DNA from 3 places in the Paenibacillus sp. B2(2019) genome. Region 3 is predicted to be linked to each of the others. Evidence: a T-box and tRNA genes for the amino acid it is inferred to sense, from the RefSeq annotation. Region 3 holds a T-box; the other regions hold tRNA genes.
The links. The T-box of region 3 lies ahead of PAENI_RS06590 (arginine--tRNA ligase). A T-box ahead of a tRNA ligase gene usually reads a tRNA of that ligase, here a tRNA-Arg.
Positions count from the first base shown of each region.

Region 1: it has a tRNA-Arg gene. The T-box ahead of PAENI_RS06590 (arginine--tRNA ligase) is inferred to sense a tRNA for this amino acid. The anticodon was not compared.
Region 2: it has a tRNA-Arg gene. The T-box ahead of PAENI_RS06590 (arginine--tRNA ligase) is inferred to sense a tRNA for this amino acid. The anticodon was not compared.

Region 1 covers NZ_VTZR01000018.1:23,554-28,639, forward strand. Annotated here, with positions in the region: gene pstC (phosphate ABC transporter permease subunit PstC) at 1-521, shown strand, start outside; gene pstA (phosphate ABC transporter permease PstA) at 518-1,393, shown strand; tRNA gene PAENI_RS15955 (tRNA-Arg) at 2,246-2,319, opposite strand; gene PAENI_RS15960 (hypothetical protein) at 2,600-3,445, shown strand; gene tig (trigger factor) at 3,544-4,878, shown strand.
Region 2 covers NZ_VTZR01000036.1:5,446-10,531, forward strand. Annotated here, with positions in the region: gene gap (type I glyceraldehyde-3-phosphate dehydrogenase) at 1-599, opposite strand, end outside; gene PAENI_RS31300 (sugar-binding transcriptional regulator) at 702-1,754, opposite strand; tRNA gene PAENI_RS31305 (tRNA-Arg) at 2,090-2,164, shown strand; gene clpP (ATP-dependent Clp endopeptidase proteolytic subunit ClpP) at 2,358-2,954, shown strand; gene PAENI_RS31315 (GDSL-type esterase/lipase family protein) at 3,050-3,688, opposite strand; gene PAENI_RS31320 (PdaC/SigV domain-containing protein) at 3,798-4,898, opposite strand; gene PAENI_RS31325 (SIMPL domain-containing protein) at 5,026-5,086, opposite strand, start outside.
Region 3 covers NZ_VTZR01000005.1:563-5,648, reverse strand. Annotated here, with positions in the region: gene PAENI_RS06595 (GH36-type glycosyl hydrolase domain-containing protein) at 1-1,199, shown strand, start outside; gene PAENI_RS06590 (arginine--tRNA ligase) at 1,254-3,119, opposite strand; T-box leader at 3,160-3,376, opposite strand; gene PAENI_RS06585 (hypothetical protein) at 3,657-4,016, shown strand; partial or broken gene PAENI_RS06580 (collagen-like triple helix repeat-containing protein) at 4,031-5,086, shown strand, end outside.

The DNA.
Region 1 (5,086 bases), on a different contig from region 3:
TTGTTTACGGATATATAGGCTTAACGGTATTACTTCCTTTCTTGCGCAGAATTAGTGGGGAGAGCTTAGGCGATGGCTTGTTAGCTGCTGCGCTTGTGCTCGCATTAATGGTGCTGCCAACGATTTGCCGAATCAGTGATGATGCCATTGTCTCTGTACCGCGCAAATATCGGGATGCTGCATATGCGCTTGGATCTACCCGTTTACAGGTAATCATGCGTGTAATACTGCCTGCGGCTAGCCGGGGGATTATCTCTGCGGTTATTCTGGGTATGACTCGTGCTGTGGGTGAGACGATGGCTGTAGTTATGGTTATCGGGAATACACCGCAATTGGCGAAGACGTTATTCACGCCAGCATCGGTGCTGACTAGTAACATCGTTATGCAAATCTCCAATGTAGAGTTTGACTCTACATGGAACTATGCGCTACATATGATGGCATTTCTCCTGCTGGTAATATCATTTGTATTAATTCTGATCATCCGCGTGCTGGGCAGAAAAAGGAGGGATGCAGCGTGAACGGATTCGCAAGTACAAAGCATACAGCGCGTGCTCAAAGAAACAATAAAATTGCAACCATAGGGTTTTATACGCTTGGGGCTTTAGTCATGCTGCTGATCTTCTGGCTGCTCTTCACGATTCTTAGTAAAGGTTTACCGGCACTTCGGCCCGATTTCTTAATTAAACAGCCTGAAGAGATTGACGCAGGTGGTGGGATTGGCCCGGTGCTGTTTAACTCCTTTTACATTTTGTTCATCTCGCTGTTTATTTCCGTTCCAATTGGTTTGGGTGCGGGAATCTATATGGCTGAATATGCACCAGACAATAAATTTACAGGCGCACTACGTATTTGCGTAGAATCTCTTTCATCGGTACCATCGATTGTGTTCGGTATGCTCGGACTCGCGATTTTTGCGGAATATTTCGATATCGGTCTGACGATTCTTGGCGGAGGCGTCAGCTTGGCACTGCTGAATCTACCTATGCTTGCGCGAGTGACAGAGGAAGCGGTACGTGCTGTCCCCGGGGAGATCCGCGAGGCTGGTTATGCGCTTGGGATGACTAAATTCCACGTGATCCGCACGGTAGTCCTGCCCGTTGCAATGTCTGCCATTGTTACTGGGATTTGTCTCGTTGCTGGACGCGCCTTCGGGGAGTCTGCGGTTATTATCCTTACCGCTGGTCTCAGTACCTCGGGAGAAATGTGGGATTTCAATCTGTTCTCGCCGGGTGAAACACTGGCCGTACATCTTTGGTATGTACAATCCGAGGCGATTGTAGAAGATGCGCGTCAAATTGCTGATAAGTCGGCAGCCGTACTTGTATTTGTAGTTTTGTTTATCAATTTTGTATTTCGATTTCCGTTGTGGCTTAGCAATCGCCGGAAGTAATGAATTGGGGTCTACGGGGGAAGCCTGTAGGCCTTTATTTGTTTATAGGGTTATTGATGGGGTGTCGATGGATTAGTAATGGATTGAAGTTGTTTATTCGTAATTAGGGAATATCTCCCTAAAATTCAGCGTTTTATGCTCTTTAGAAGCATAATTAGGGAAAACCTCCCTGAAATATCCTTGATTACTCATGATTAGCGGTTTTTAGGAAATATTTAGGGAGGAATTCCCTGAAAAGTTTGTTTTTTAGAGATTATAGGTAAATATCAGGGAGGATTTCCCTAAAACTATAGTCTCGGTAGGAAATAACCATTCGATCTGTTCACCCTATGTAGCTCCAAAAACTGAAAGGTCCTCGTCCTAATGTAAGCTGCCACGAATCCGATACCCAGTTGCTCATAATACGCCACCGTCGAGCTCCTAGTTCCCTCAACCAATCTAGTGTATCGAGCGTACCACAGTTGATACAGCGCCCAAGGATGGTCTGAGGAACGCCAACTGTACTCGGCCGAGACTTAGTCACTCAACAAGCCTAGTGCACTGATCATAGACCAGCCGACACACCACCTTAAGATGCCCCGAGAAGCATCACCAGATGTCGGGTCCAGCCACATAGTATTCAACAACCTGTCCAATGATGGACACTATAATTTCGTCTGTTGAGCCGAATATTTTTACCTCTGGACTCGTTAGCCTCCCCGAAGGAAGGCTGTTAACGAGTCCAGAGCGGGATACAGCCCTAAAGGGCTTACTGCGAAGCGTATGCTTTCGATGCCTATACTCCGACGAACCTCTGTGCTTCGATCCCCTGAACGCAAAAACAGCCTCCCCGAAGGAAGGCTGTTACTCTGACGTCCCGGAAGGGATTCGAACCCCTGACCGTGCGCTTAGAAGGCGCATGCTCTATCCAGCTGAGCTACCGGGACATGATTGCTGGCTGAAAAGCAAGCAGGAGTTATCATATCATGTACGCCGATGTTTTTCAAGCTGTTTTTTAAAAAGAGTACGGGGTATGCTATAATCTACAATTATTAAGTTTCGGAAGAAGCTTAAGGTCTTAATAACATTTATGACGTTTTAGAATTCAATTCACATAATTAGCTATAAGGAGGTGCCCTCATTAAAGATTCAGATTCCCCCGCCACAAAAGAGAATATCGTCCTGTTTCCCAAGACACTGGACTATTATCAAATCCAGCTTACGGTGATGCTGGAGAGTGAACGATACGGGGAAGCGATGGAGCTGCTACGTTTTTTGTTGCAGTGTCAAGGACAGGAAGAACGAAATTACGAGGAATGGCGGTCTCTGCTGGAATGGCTCGAAACAGCTTTCCCTTACGCCTCTCAGAATGGAGATGCGGAAGGAGCCGTTCACCCCGAAGACGAAGATTTAAGGGAAGAAGATATGGCCCGTCTCTTGGCCAAATCAAAAATGACTGAGGATGCGGGGTATCCTCAAAAGCTGCTGCAGCGGATAATGAATGAGCCGCTGTCAGAGGCGACAATCCTAGCACTAGAGCAGCTTTCATATCTGGAAGGCGGCGGAGTCGATGAGGCGCTGACGGCATGGCTGCAGGGGGATAATGTTCACCCGCTGCTGCAATTTCGGACCCTGCAGACCCTTCGGCGGCGTGGGATGCAGGGAACAGTGAATCTGATTCGTGGTCACGAAACAGCAATTGTAGAGATTGAAAGTGTGCCGCTGCAGACAGAGGATTTTCCGCCGCAGGTGAGTCAGGTGCTTGAGCGGGTAGCCGAGCAGGCGGAGGTACATGAGCCTACGCTGTATTATTTTGCACAGGAGCTCTGGGGCCAGTTCGTCATGTCGATTTATGGATCGGAAGAGTATCGGAAAATACTGGATGGGGAAGACGCGCTACTAGATATTTGGGCGGGGGCGTTACACCAGTTTGTATCTGAGAGCTTAAACGGTACACGGCAAGAGGAGGAGACTCGTGGAATGTACGGCATTACAGACGGCATGCGCTTTCAATTTGAGGGAGCATATCGTGCGCTCAAGGGTTTTGTAAAGACTTCTCTACTTGATAAATAAAGTAATGTTGTATATAATATAATGGTTATTCTGTGCGTGGATTGTATCATTTTTTGAAGTAAACTTGTGAACCTATATTTTGGAGGGAAAAGTATAATATGAAAGCAACATGGGAAAAAATAGAGAAGAACCTTGGAGTTCTTGAAGTAGAAGTTGACGCAGAACGCGTTGCAGCAGCACTTGATAAAGCTTTTAACAAAGTCGTTAAGAAAGCTAACGTACCAGGCTTCCGTAAAGGTAAAGTGCCACGCCCGATCTTTGAATCCCGTTTTGGTGTAGAAAGCTTGTACCAAGATGCAATCGACATTCTTCTTCCTGAAGCTTACGGTGAAGCAGTTGAACAAACTGACATCTTCCCTGTAGACCGTCCTGAAGTTGATATTGAGCAATTTGCTAAAGGTCAATCCTTTATCTTCAAAGCGAAGATCACGGTTAAACCTGAAGTGAAGCTCGGCGATTACAAAGGTCTGGAAGTTCCAGTACAAAAAGCTGAAGTGACTGAAGAAGAGCTGAGCGCTGAGCTTGCTCGTCTGCAAGAGCGTCATGCTGAACTCGTAGTAGTTGAAGAAGAAGCAGCAGCTAACGGCGACATCGCTGTGATCGATTTTGACGGATATGTTGATGACGTACCGTTCGAAGGCGGAAAAGCTGAGCGTCATTCTCTTGAACTTGGTAGCAACTCCTTCATTCCTGGATTTGAAGAGCAAGTAGTGGGAATGTCCACTGGAGATTTCAAAGATGTTGAAGTTACTTTCCCTGACGAATACCATGCAGAGAACCTTGCGGGTAAGAAAGCAGTATTCAAAGTGAAACTGCACGAAATCAAACGCAAACAACTTCCTGCACTTGATGATGAGTTCGCTAAAGATGTAAGTGAATTCGAAACTTTGGAAGAGTACAAAGCAGATCTGAAAGCTCAGCTCGAATCCCGTAAACAGGATGAACTGAAAGGCCTTCGCGAGAACGCAGTTGTTGATAAAGCAGCAGCAAACGCTGAAGTTGAAATCCCAGAAGCAATGATCAACAGCGAAGTTGAGAACATGGTTCGTGACTTCGACACTCGTCTTCGTCAACAAGGTATGAACATGGATATGTTCCTTAGCTTCTCGGGTCAAACTCGTGAAGATTTGCAGAACCAAATGAAAGGCGATGCTGAAAAACGCGTTCGCAACAACCTGGTACTGGAAGTTATCGCTAAACAAGAGAACATTGAAGTTTCCGAAGAAGAAGTTAACGAAGAGTTGGCTACTATGGCTGAAGCTTACAAACGTACTCCAGAAGAAATTCGCAGCATCTTGGCAGCTAACGGTTCACTAGGTAGCTTGAGCGAAGAACTTTCTTTGCGCAAAACCATTGATTTCCTTGTTAGCAATAGTGTAGAAGTTGAAGCAGTAGAAGAAGCACCAGCTGCTGAAGACGCTAAAGCTGAGTAAGATTTTTTAACTACCTAGAACGGCCGAGCAATCGGCCTCCATACAGATATGATAAGGCACGTAAGTTTCGTTACGTGCCTTATTTTTATCCTCGGGCACAGATATATGTGATTACATAGGTATCCGTATGAGCGTATGGTATTAAGGAAATTGGCGTGATGACGTCACTATCACAAGCGGTGGACAGGTCTGCTGTAGTGAAAAAATG
Region 2 (5,086 bases), on a different contig from region 3:
CGAGCGCGTCTGAAGTCACCTTTAGCGTGTGGAGCATCCAAAGTGTTTTGGTCACCAGTGTAAGCGTGAATTGTAGTCATCAAGCCTTCAACGATACCGAACTTGTCGTTCAATACTTTTGCCATTGGAGCTAGGCAGTTCGTTGTGCAAGATGCGCCGGAAATAACAGTCTCAGTACCATCAAGAATGTCATCGTTAACGTTGTAAACGACAGTTTTCATGTCGCCAGTAGCTGGAGCGGAGATAACTACTTTCTTAGCTCCACCTTTCAAGTGTTTTTCAGCTGCTTCTTTAGTTGTGAAGAAACCTGTGCACTCAAGTACGATATCAACGCCTAGGTCGCCCCATGGCAATTCTTCAGGGTTGCGGTTAGCAAGAACCTTAACTTCTTTGCCATTGACTTTGAAGAAGCCATCATGCACTTCAACATCACCTTGGAATTTACCTTGAGTTGTATCATATTTAAGCAAATGAGCAAGCATCTTAGCGTCAGTCAAGTCGTTGATTGCTACCACTTCGATACCTTCTACATTTTGAATACGGCGGAAAGCAAGGCGTCCAATACGTCCAAATCCGTTAATTCCAACTTTTACACTCATTGAATAGTTCCTCCTAGAATTCGTTTTATTTATTCAAAACAGACCGTGAAGCCTGTCATGACAACAATGTTAAGTATGATGCAAGATATATGTTCTAGTGAGTTACGAGGATATCTGTAACTGATTATCAATTTCCTTGCCGATTTCCACAGCAGCAGCCTCGTCGGTGACGAGTATATTCTCCTGCCCGAAACGCAGCATGGCATGAATGGCTTTGGCCTTTGGTTTGCCTCCAGCAATACCGATGACTGTCTCCGTCCGAACAATATCTTCTAGACGTAGTCCCATCGTAAGCATCGTATGGACAACCTGACCATCTTCGTTAAAGTAATACCCAAAGGATTCAGCCACGGCTCCCTCACCCTGGATTTCTGAGACAGTTGCCTCATCCAGCTTGCGGCGGCGAGTCATTTCAATGGCATCCCCAATCCCATGTACAATAATACGCGAACTGCGGATGATTTGTACAATCTCTCCAATATTAGAGTCAAGTGCTAGTGACTGGTAGGCATCCCCACTAAGTAAATCAGGTACATGCAGCAACCGGTAATTCGCTCCTACCCGTTTTGCCATTGTTGAGGCAATCGTATTGGCTTGAATCTCCATACTCTCTCCTAATCCACCACGCGCCGGAACAAACCAAGCGTTCTTATAGGAAAGGGATAACGGCGGTGTCAGTTGATCAGCCATGTCGGCAAGCGTTGATCCACCTGTGACAGCAACTATATCATCTGTACGAAGTACACTGAGCAGCGCTTTTGCACCCGCTCGGCCAAGCTCACGTTTGGTGAACGGCGATGACTCACAATCACCCGGCACCACAATAACTTTATCCAGACCGTACGTTGCCCGAATTTTCTCTTCCAGCTCATCCAGACCAAACAGGCTCTTAACGACCGGCTCTAGCAAATCAAGCAGTCTACGTCCAGCAGCGCTAATGCGCATGCCAACGCTCTCGATCTCAATGAGCCCTTGCGATTTCAGAAGATCCGTCTCGGCACGCAGTACCCGCTCAGTCATATCAAGCGAAGCGGCAAGCGTTCTGCGCCCAATTATATCGGACAGCATGATCTGATGAAGAATCGTGTACCGTCTCTTAAGGGTTTCCATGAGATCAGGCAGAAGCTGCTTTTGGATATCTAATAAATTACGCATACTTTCACTCCTGCAACTTCGTCTTCCTCTATTCCCTTGTTCATGGTCTCAAAATGTCCCGGGTAAACTTTTTAAGTCCCACTCATATTCTAACCAAATATTGCTCGAAGTGCAAGTCTTCCGAGAGTAGAATTCTCAAGCGCTTGTCTTCTTATACATTTATAAGATTGGGAAAGAGGTTCAGCTCCAAAAAACCTGTCATTAACAATCCAGATTCTTTCGCTGATTGAAACACAATGTACGCTTGTCCACCTTGAAGACTAGGGATAGAGCCTGTGTACAGTATTATTAATTCATTGCAATTGCACAGAAATTGTATTATAATCATTTTTGTTGCGCCCGTGGTCCAATGGATATGACGTAGGCCTCCGAAGCCTGAGATCCAAGTTCGATTCTTGGCGGGCGCGCCATTAATTTCACTTTTGTACATAATTTAGTAGTGCCTATACTACTACTTAACCAAAGAGCCGCGTGTCGGCTCTTTTTTTTGAATATAAGTTTGACTTTCTTTGACTTTTTGTTTGAATTTGTTTATCATGTGGGTAATACGGCAAGAGTAAAAATGAATACATTTGAAGAACCAATATCAAGGAGGTTTTCCACGTGAGTTATATTCCTATGGTAGTAGAACAGAGCAACCGCGGTGAGCGCGCTTATGACATCTATTCCCGCCTGCTGAAGGACCGCATCATTTTCCTTGGAACGGAGGTTAATGACGTGGTAGCCAATTCTATCATCGCACAAATGCTGTTCTTGGCTGCCGAAGATCCGGAGAAGGACATTCACCTTTATGTGAATAGCCCAGGCGGTTCCATTACTGCAGGTATGGCTATTTTTGATACAATGCAGTACATTAAACCGGACGTTTCCACCATCTGTGTGGGTATGGCAGCTTCTATGGGAGCTTTCCTACTTAACGCTGGCGCTAAAGGCAAACGCTTCGCACTGCCTAACAGTGAGATCATGATTCACCAACCTCTGGGTGGTGCTCAAGGTCAAGCAACGGATATCGAAATCCGTGCCCGCCGTATCCTCAAATTGCGTGATAAGTTGAATCGTATTCTTGCAGAACGTACGGGTCAACCGCTAGAACGTATTGAGAAGGATACAGATCGTGATTACTTCATGACTGCTGCAGATGCGGCAACTTACGGTATCGTTGATAAAGTCATCGAGAAAACATTGCCTAGCGGTGTGTAAGCTATAAAACAACACAAAGAGGCTGTGCCCTATCCACTTGATGGTTAGCGCACAGCCTCTTTACTTTTCAGACCACCACTTCATACGAATCTCAGTTAAATCAAACCGCCATATCCAAGCGCATCGAGTTTCTCAGCAATCACACGGTAGCCTCGGCCATTCGGATGTAAGTGGTCAATCGATAATAGCCCTCTCTCATTTCCTGCAAACTCACTATAGATAGAAGCAAACCCACATACTCGGCTACTGTACTGTGAGGCATAGCGGTTAAACTGCCGCACCCACTCTGTAGCACCCACTACCTGAGGATAAGGATTATACAGTCCCACAATCCGAATGATAAAAGGTCTACGCGTTCCCGTCTTCAATTGGAAGAGGATACTCATAATTGCAGCAAAATTTTGTTTGCATTCTTGCAATGATCTTCGCAGCTCTTTAGATAAATTTTCAGGTTGTCTAGCTGCAGCCTTCGCAGCATGGATTAAATCGTTGCCACCGATGGATAGAGTGATGATGTCGGCTGCTCGAATGGCTTCGCGAGTCATTGCACATCCCCGTAGCCGCTGTTCCAGTTCAGAAGTAGTCAATCCATTCACGCCCAAATTCGTAGAGGCTACATTAGAACGCAGTCTCCCTTCCGCCATTCTACGGTACACCGGTACAAAACCGTTCCCTGGCAGAGCGCCAAATCCAGTCGTCAAGGAATCGCCAATTGCAGTGTATTGATAGCTCATAGCTCTCCCCCGTTCATAAACTAGTTACTCCATTTAGCATATGAATTCGAGGTGATTCTGGTAAGGGGGAGATGTCCAGTGGTGACACTAGCGGTTACGACTTCTCTATTTATTTTACAGCAGCAAATGGGCTACCGCCTTCCGGCAACAGTTCTTTGAAAGTAAAGGGATATTCCGGGAACCCCGCAGCATAAGCTGTGTATTCATACAATTGGAAGAACAGAACGACCTGATCATCCTTCAGATAAAAATACTTTTCCGTATTCAATCCGTTGAATCCTCCCAAATAACTTTCCTCCGCTTTTACTAGCTTGTTCAACTTAGCATTCAACTCTTTTTTGTAGTTTGGGTTAGCTCCGAACAGGTCGCCCAACAACAGACGTTTGCCATCCTTGAGCGAAAAGGTAAAAGCCTCCCGATTGGTCATACCATGAGCGCCGCCCGTATCGCTATACTGTGACATCACTAAGCTGATCACACCATCCTGATTGTAGGTCACCACATAATCTATATCATAGGTATACTTAGGCTCTGACCCGGATCGATTCGAGATATCCTTCTCTGCGCCTGCAGCGAATTTCATGGCACTTTCTTTCAAAATATCATTCATGGCCTGCTGTGCATTGGAATTGCTTAATCCACTAAACTTCGGATAATCAAGCTGGATCAAAGCCTCTTTTCGATCCTTAGCATAGGTCTCCGTGGTTACTATCAACGCATTCTGTGATCTTTTCACCACATTCAACCTACTAGAGCCCCGACTCCAATCCACTTTATAGCCCAAATAATCATTTAACAGACCTGATGGAATATAGAGCCGGTTGTTTATTAGCTTTCCTTCATACTCTCGAATGTAATAATTGTTCACCCAAATTGAAGTACCATAGCTAGATAACAGCAACTTGGCCTTAGTCGTTCCCTTTCCGATCGTGTATGCATTTTCTTTTTTATCATAAGTTAGAGGTAATTGCAGCACATCACGCATAAAGGTAATCGGAATCCAGACCTTCCCTTCCTGCAAAATACCTGTCTGCTGAGAAATTACCCCGTTCGCCTTTAAAACTATACTTGCAGCAATAGCCTTGCTCTTCGTCTGATCAGACGCTGCATAACCCTTATCACTAGGCAGCAATCCTCCACCAAGCAATAATCCCGCCGACATCAAACCTATGCCCCATTTGCGTACTGTTTCTTTTGAAATATTCATCATCTTGTTTTCCCACTCCTTTCCAGTTTATTAAACCTAATCTTGGAGAATTTACACAAAAAAAGAGGCGCCCCCCCACTATTACTAGTGGAAGATCACCTCTCCTCTCTGCAATCATCTTGTTCTGCTACTATTTCAATTCATACATTACGCTCAGTTGTGTTGTAACTTTAACTACTCCCGGTTGAACG
Region 3 (5,086 bases):
TGCCTTATACTCGTAAGCATAGCTTTGATTTTACAGAGGAAAAAGCGACGCTGCTGGATCATGCACGGAAGGAAGTTGCTTATATTAAGAATCACTTCCTGCATGACACGCATTTGTCTTCTTACGGTGATGGAGACTGGGATGATACACTCCAACCGGCTAATCCACAGCTGAAGCAGTACATGGTTAGCAGTTGGACAGTGGCGCTTACCTATCAGACATTGAATCAGTTCTCAGAAGTGCTTCATAAAGTTGATCCAGCAGGTTCGGAAGAGCTGAAAGCGATGGTGGAGGGAATCCGTGAGGATTTCAACACACATATGCTTCAATCTGAGGTAATTCCAGGCTTCTTGTATATGGAGGACCCAGAGCAAGTGAAGCTTATGGTGCATCCAAGTGATACGGAAACAGGGATCCAATACCGTCTGCTGCCAATGACGCGCAGTATGATCAGTGAGCTGCTTACACCAGAACAAGCCGAAGCCCACTATGAAGTAATCCAAGATAAACTGTTCTGTCCAGATGGCGTTCGTCTGATGAACCGTCCAGCTCAATATGTTGGCGGCGTAAGCACCCATTTCAAACGTGCGGAGCAAGCTTCTAACTTTGGTCGGGAAATTGGACTTCAATATGTACATGCACACATCCGTTATGTAGAAGCTATGGCTAAGCTAGGGAAAACCGATCAGGTCTGGAATGGCCTAGCGGCGATCAATCCGATCGGAATCCGCGACGTGGTGCCAAACGCTGAACTACGTCAGGCTAACTCTTATTTCAGTAGCTCGGATGGTAAATTTAACACCCGTTACGAGGCACAGGAGAATTTCGATAAACTGCGTAATGGTGACGTAGCGGTTAAAGGTGGCTGGAGAATCTATTCAAGCGGTCCTGGGATCTACATGAACCAGTTGATCTCGAATGCACTGGGGATCCGTACGGAAGGCGGAGATTTAATCGTCGATCCAATTCTGCCGGAGTCGCTGGACGGAATGCGCTTTAGCTTTGAATATGCAGGCACTAAGGTAGACTTTATTTATCACCTTACGGGCTCTGATAACAGTCGGATTACTGTTAACGGTACAGAAGTGCAAGCCGAAGGTACGCTTAATCGCTACCGTAGTGGTGGTATCCGTATCAAACGTGAGGACTTTGATCGTCTCTGCGTAGAAGCTGGAAATGTGATAGACATTTATAAGTAAGATAATAAAGAAAGGGCAATCTCCGCGATAAGCGTGGAGATTGCCCTTTTTGTACTACATACGGCTCGGTGTCGGTAACCCAAGCACTTCAAGTACATCCCCTAAAGTATCCTTAAATCTCGAAGTGAGCCAGAGGCGAAAGGCGATGGTAGCCCCCGCACCTTTTAAAATCGGACATATAGAATAGAAGTTATTGAAAAGTGTGGCTAAGGTATGCGCGTATGTGCAGAGTATATTCGGCGTCAATTCTATGCTGGCAGAATACAATGTCTCCTGCCAGAGGCTAAGCTGTCTCAGCAAAGCGAGCTCTGCTTTTTCCATTTCGAGTGGAAATTGAAGCTTTGAGGCATCTGTGCTGAATGGGATTGTAGATTTGCTCAAAACACTACTGGCACGGGCATAGGTGTACATCAGATAAACCCCGGTATTACCGGATATTTCGGTAGCCTGTTTGAAATCAAACACGATTTCCGTTCCCAGATTAAACCGCAGCAGATAATAACGAATAGCAGCAGCTGCAATGATATGGCTGGAAAGACCCTCTTTATCGGAGCGCGAATGTTCTATGTTCTGTTCCATAAGCTTTACTAAATCGCTCACCTTAACGCCGATTCCTTGGCGCCCGGACATGGCATAAGAAGATTTCCCTTCTGAAACATCTATCCCCAGCTCAGCAGCAGAGGCCGGACTAAGAGAAACAACGCCATAACTTACATGATGGAGCTTCTCAGCCTGCTCGTTATATCCTAGTGCTCCTAAAGCCTGCTTAACCATTTGTTGCGGATATTCCTGTCTATAATCGATCACGTTAATAACACGGTCGGCATGTCCATAAGGCTCAGGGGTTCCAGTTAATCCTGTGGTCCATAAACCAGACGAGAATTCACTGTAGGTGAAATCTTTGGATAGTAGACCGAATTTCCAGAGATGATAAGCAATGTCTTTGGCTGTGTACGTCAAAATCCCATTCGAACGCACAAGCACCTTATCCATCTGATGATCCTCTGAATCCGCTCCACTGCTAACCTCTGTCCCTTGCTTTAGCACCCAGCAGCCCGCAAGCTTACCTTCAGTCTCCTGTACAAAAACTGCCGTTTGCTTCAATAGCTCAGATGCGGCTGTCCAGAAGCCTTCTTTTAAAATATTGCTCTCCCACACCAGCAGGTCATAGTGAATACCAAAACGCTTCATTTCCGCTACATGTTCTCTCACAATACGTTCAGCGACTAGGTTGCCCAGCCACGCCTCATTACCATCACCCTGTTCAAGGGCATGCAGCATATCCGTGCGCTTGTGAGTGATCTCTGGATTCCGTGCATATTCTTTGTTCACTTTGGCATATAGATCCCAGCAATAATCACCGAAACGTTGATGTTCCCCTTCTAAAGGTACATTTAATAAACCAACGACTGTATCTGCCAGCTGGTTGCCCAGATCATCCACATAGTTATGGACCTCTACGTTATGTCCGGTTCTTTTCATTATTCTGACCAGCGCATCGCCGATGCAAGCATTTCTCAGATGACCTACATGAGCAGCTTTATTTGGATTGATTGAAGTGTGCTCTATGATGACCTTTTCCCTTGTGCTGTCAGGCAGATTAAAGGAATGTTTAGCCCACACCTGCCAATTCATATACAAATTAATAAATCCAGGAGCAGCTACTTCGACTTTTTGTAAAAGACCCGTGTACCTCTCTTGTAATTTAATTTCTGCTTTTACTAACTCTGCTATGACGAGAGGGGATTTACGCAGGAGTTTGGCTAGCTGCATAGCAATATTGCAGGAATAATCACCATGCTCTAGATTAGCTGGCTGTTCGATCAGAATTGCAACATCGTTTGGGTAGGCAACTTCTAAGGTGTGGAATACTTTTTTTACACTTTGTTCAATGCTGTGTTTGATGATTTGACTTAACATTTTATACCCTCCTTTGAAAATACAAAAAAGCCCTCGTCTCAAAAGAGACGAGGGCTTTAGCGCTCGCGGTACCACTCTCGTTGCTAAACAGATATTTAGCCACCTTACAGGATAACGGTCTTCAGCCGGGACTTCCTACTTAGGTTCAGAAGTCCATCTCACGGGTGCGCTTCATTAAGTGATCTGTACCGGCTTGCACTTACCCGGCTCACTGTGGACTAGAACACGTTAACTACTCTCCCGCTCATCGATGCTTGAATAATTTTTATCAGTATAACGAATATTTCGAAAAAAGCAATAGGGTGTTAGTTAGAAAAACGTAGAAAATGCTTGAGTTTAAGATTGTCCGATTAGTAGATTACAAATTCAAAGAATAGAAGGTTGTCTTTTTTTGAGTGGCAATTCCTTTGCATAAATGTCCACACATTAACTTTGAATACAGAATATTACTATATAGAGCTATTAATTATGAACCATGTTACTAGTTTTATAGTTTTTTTATTTTTCAAACTGCAGCAGAAGAGAGGAGTGAAAAAGATGGCTTTATTCTCAACCGGACCTATAGATAATAGTCCAATTCTAGGGGTCAGACAGACACAAATCGTAACAGTAAAAGTAGTTAATCGTGATTCTCTTAATCCATATAATCTTGTTATTCAGGGATTTTTGCTAAATGGGTCAAGATCGATGTATGTGAATGAAATGATTAATCTCGCACCTAACCAAGTTCTAACTAGGAACTATTTTGCAGATTTAGATGCATTTGCATTTGAATTTACAACATTAGAAGTTGTTGAAGCAGAGGTAGGGATCTCGGTCTGGGGAAAACAGGCTTCAGGAGAATTGGTAGATTCTCATCGTATAGTAGCGTGGGAAAAACATGTAGGAATAATCTAAAGGAGTGTTGAGAATTGAGCTATTTATCTACTGGGCCGATAGATAATACCATGGTGGGAGGTATACGACCTACTCAACATGTTACGATCAAAATCGATAACCGAAGTGACGTTGTTTCTTCTACGGTTCTCGTTCAAGGATATTATATGAATGGGACAAGAACCATGTATGTTAGTCAGCTTGTTAATGTTATGCCTGATCAAGTTGTAACAACAGATTATTATGCGGATTTTGATGCATTTGAATTTATTTTTACGACTTTAAGCCTGGTAGATGATCCAATTCAAATTTCAGTCTGGGGAAAAAATAGTGTGGGTCAAATTGTGGCTGCTCACCGACTAGTCCATTCTGAATTACTCGGAGCAACGGTAGGGGTAACTGGGGCAACAGGAGCAGACGGAGCGACAGGGGCAACGGGTGCGGATGGAGCAGATGGAGCGACAGGGGCAACCGGTGCGGATGGAGCAGATGGAGCGACAGGGGCAACCGGTGCGGATGGAGCAACGGGAGCCGCCGGAGCGACTGGTGCGACAGGGGCAGCCGGAGCAGACGGGGCGACTGGAGCGACAGGAGCAACTGGAGCCGACGGAGCGACTGGTGCAACAGGGGCAGCCGGAGGAGCGACCGGAGCAACGGGAGCCGATGGAGTGACTGGTGCAACGGGAGCCGATGGAGTGACTGGAGCAACGGGAGCGGACGGAGTGACAGGTGCAACGGGAGCCGATGGAGCGACAGGAGCAACGGGAGCCGATGGAGCGACTGGAGCAACAGGGGCAGACGGAGCGACTGGAGCAACGGGAGCGGACGGAGTGACAGGAGCAACAGGAGCCGACGGAGTGACAGGAGCAACGGGAGCCGATGGTGCGACAGGAGCAACGGGAGCCGATGGAGCGACTGGAGCAACAGGGGCAGACGGAGCGACTGGAGCAACGGGAGCGGACGGAGTGACAGGAGCAACAGGAGCCGACGGAGTGACAGGAGCAACGGGAGCCGATGGTGCGACAGGAGCAACGGGAGCCGATGGAGCGACTGGAGCAACAGGGGCAGACGGAGCGACTGGAGCAACGGGA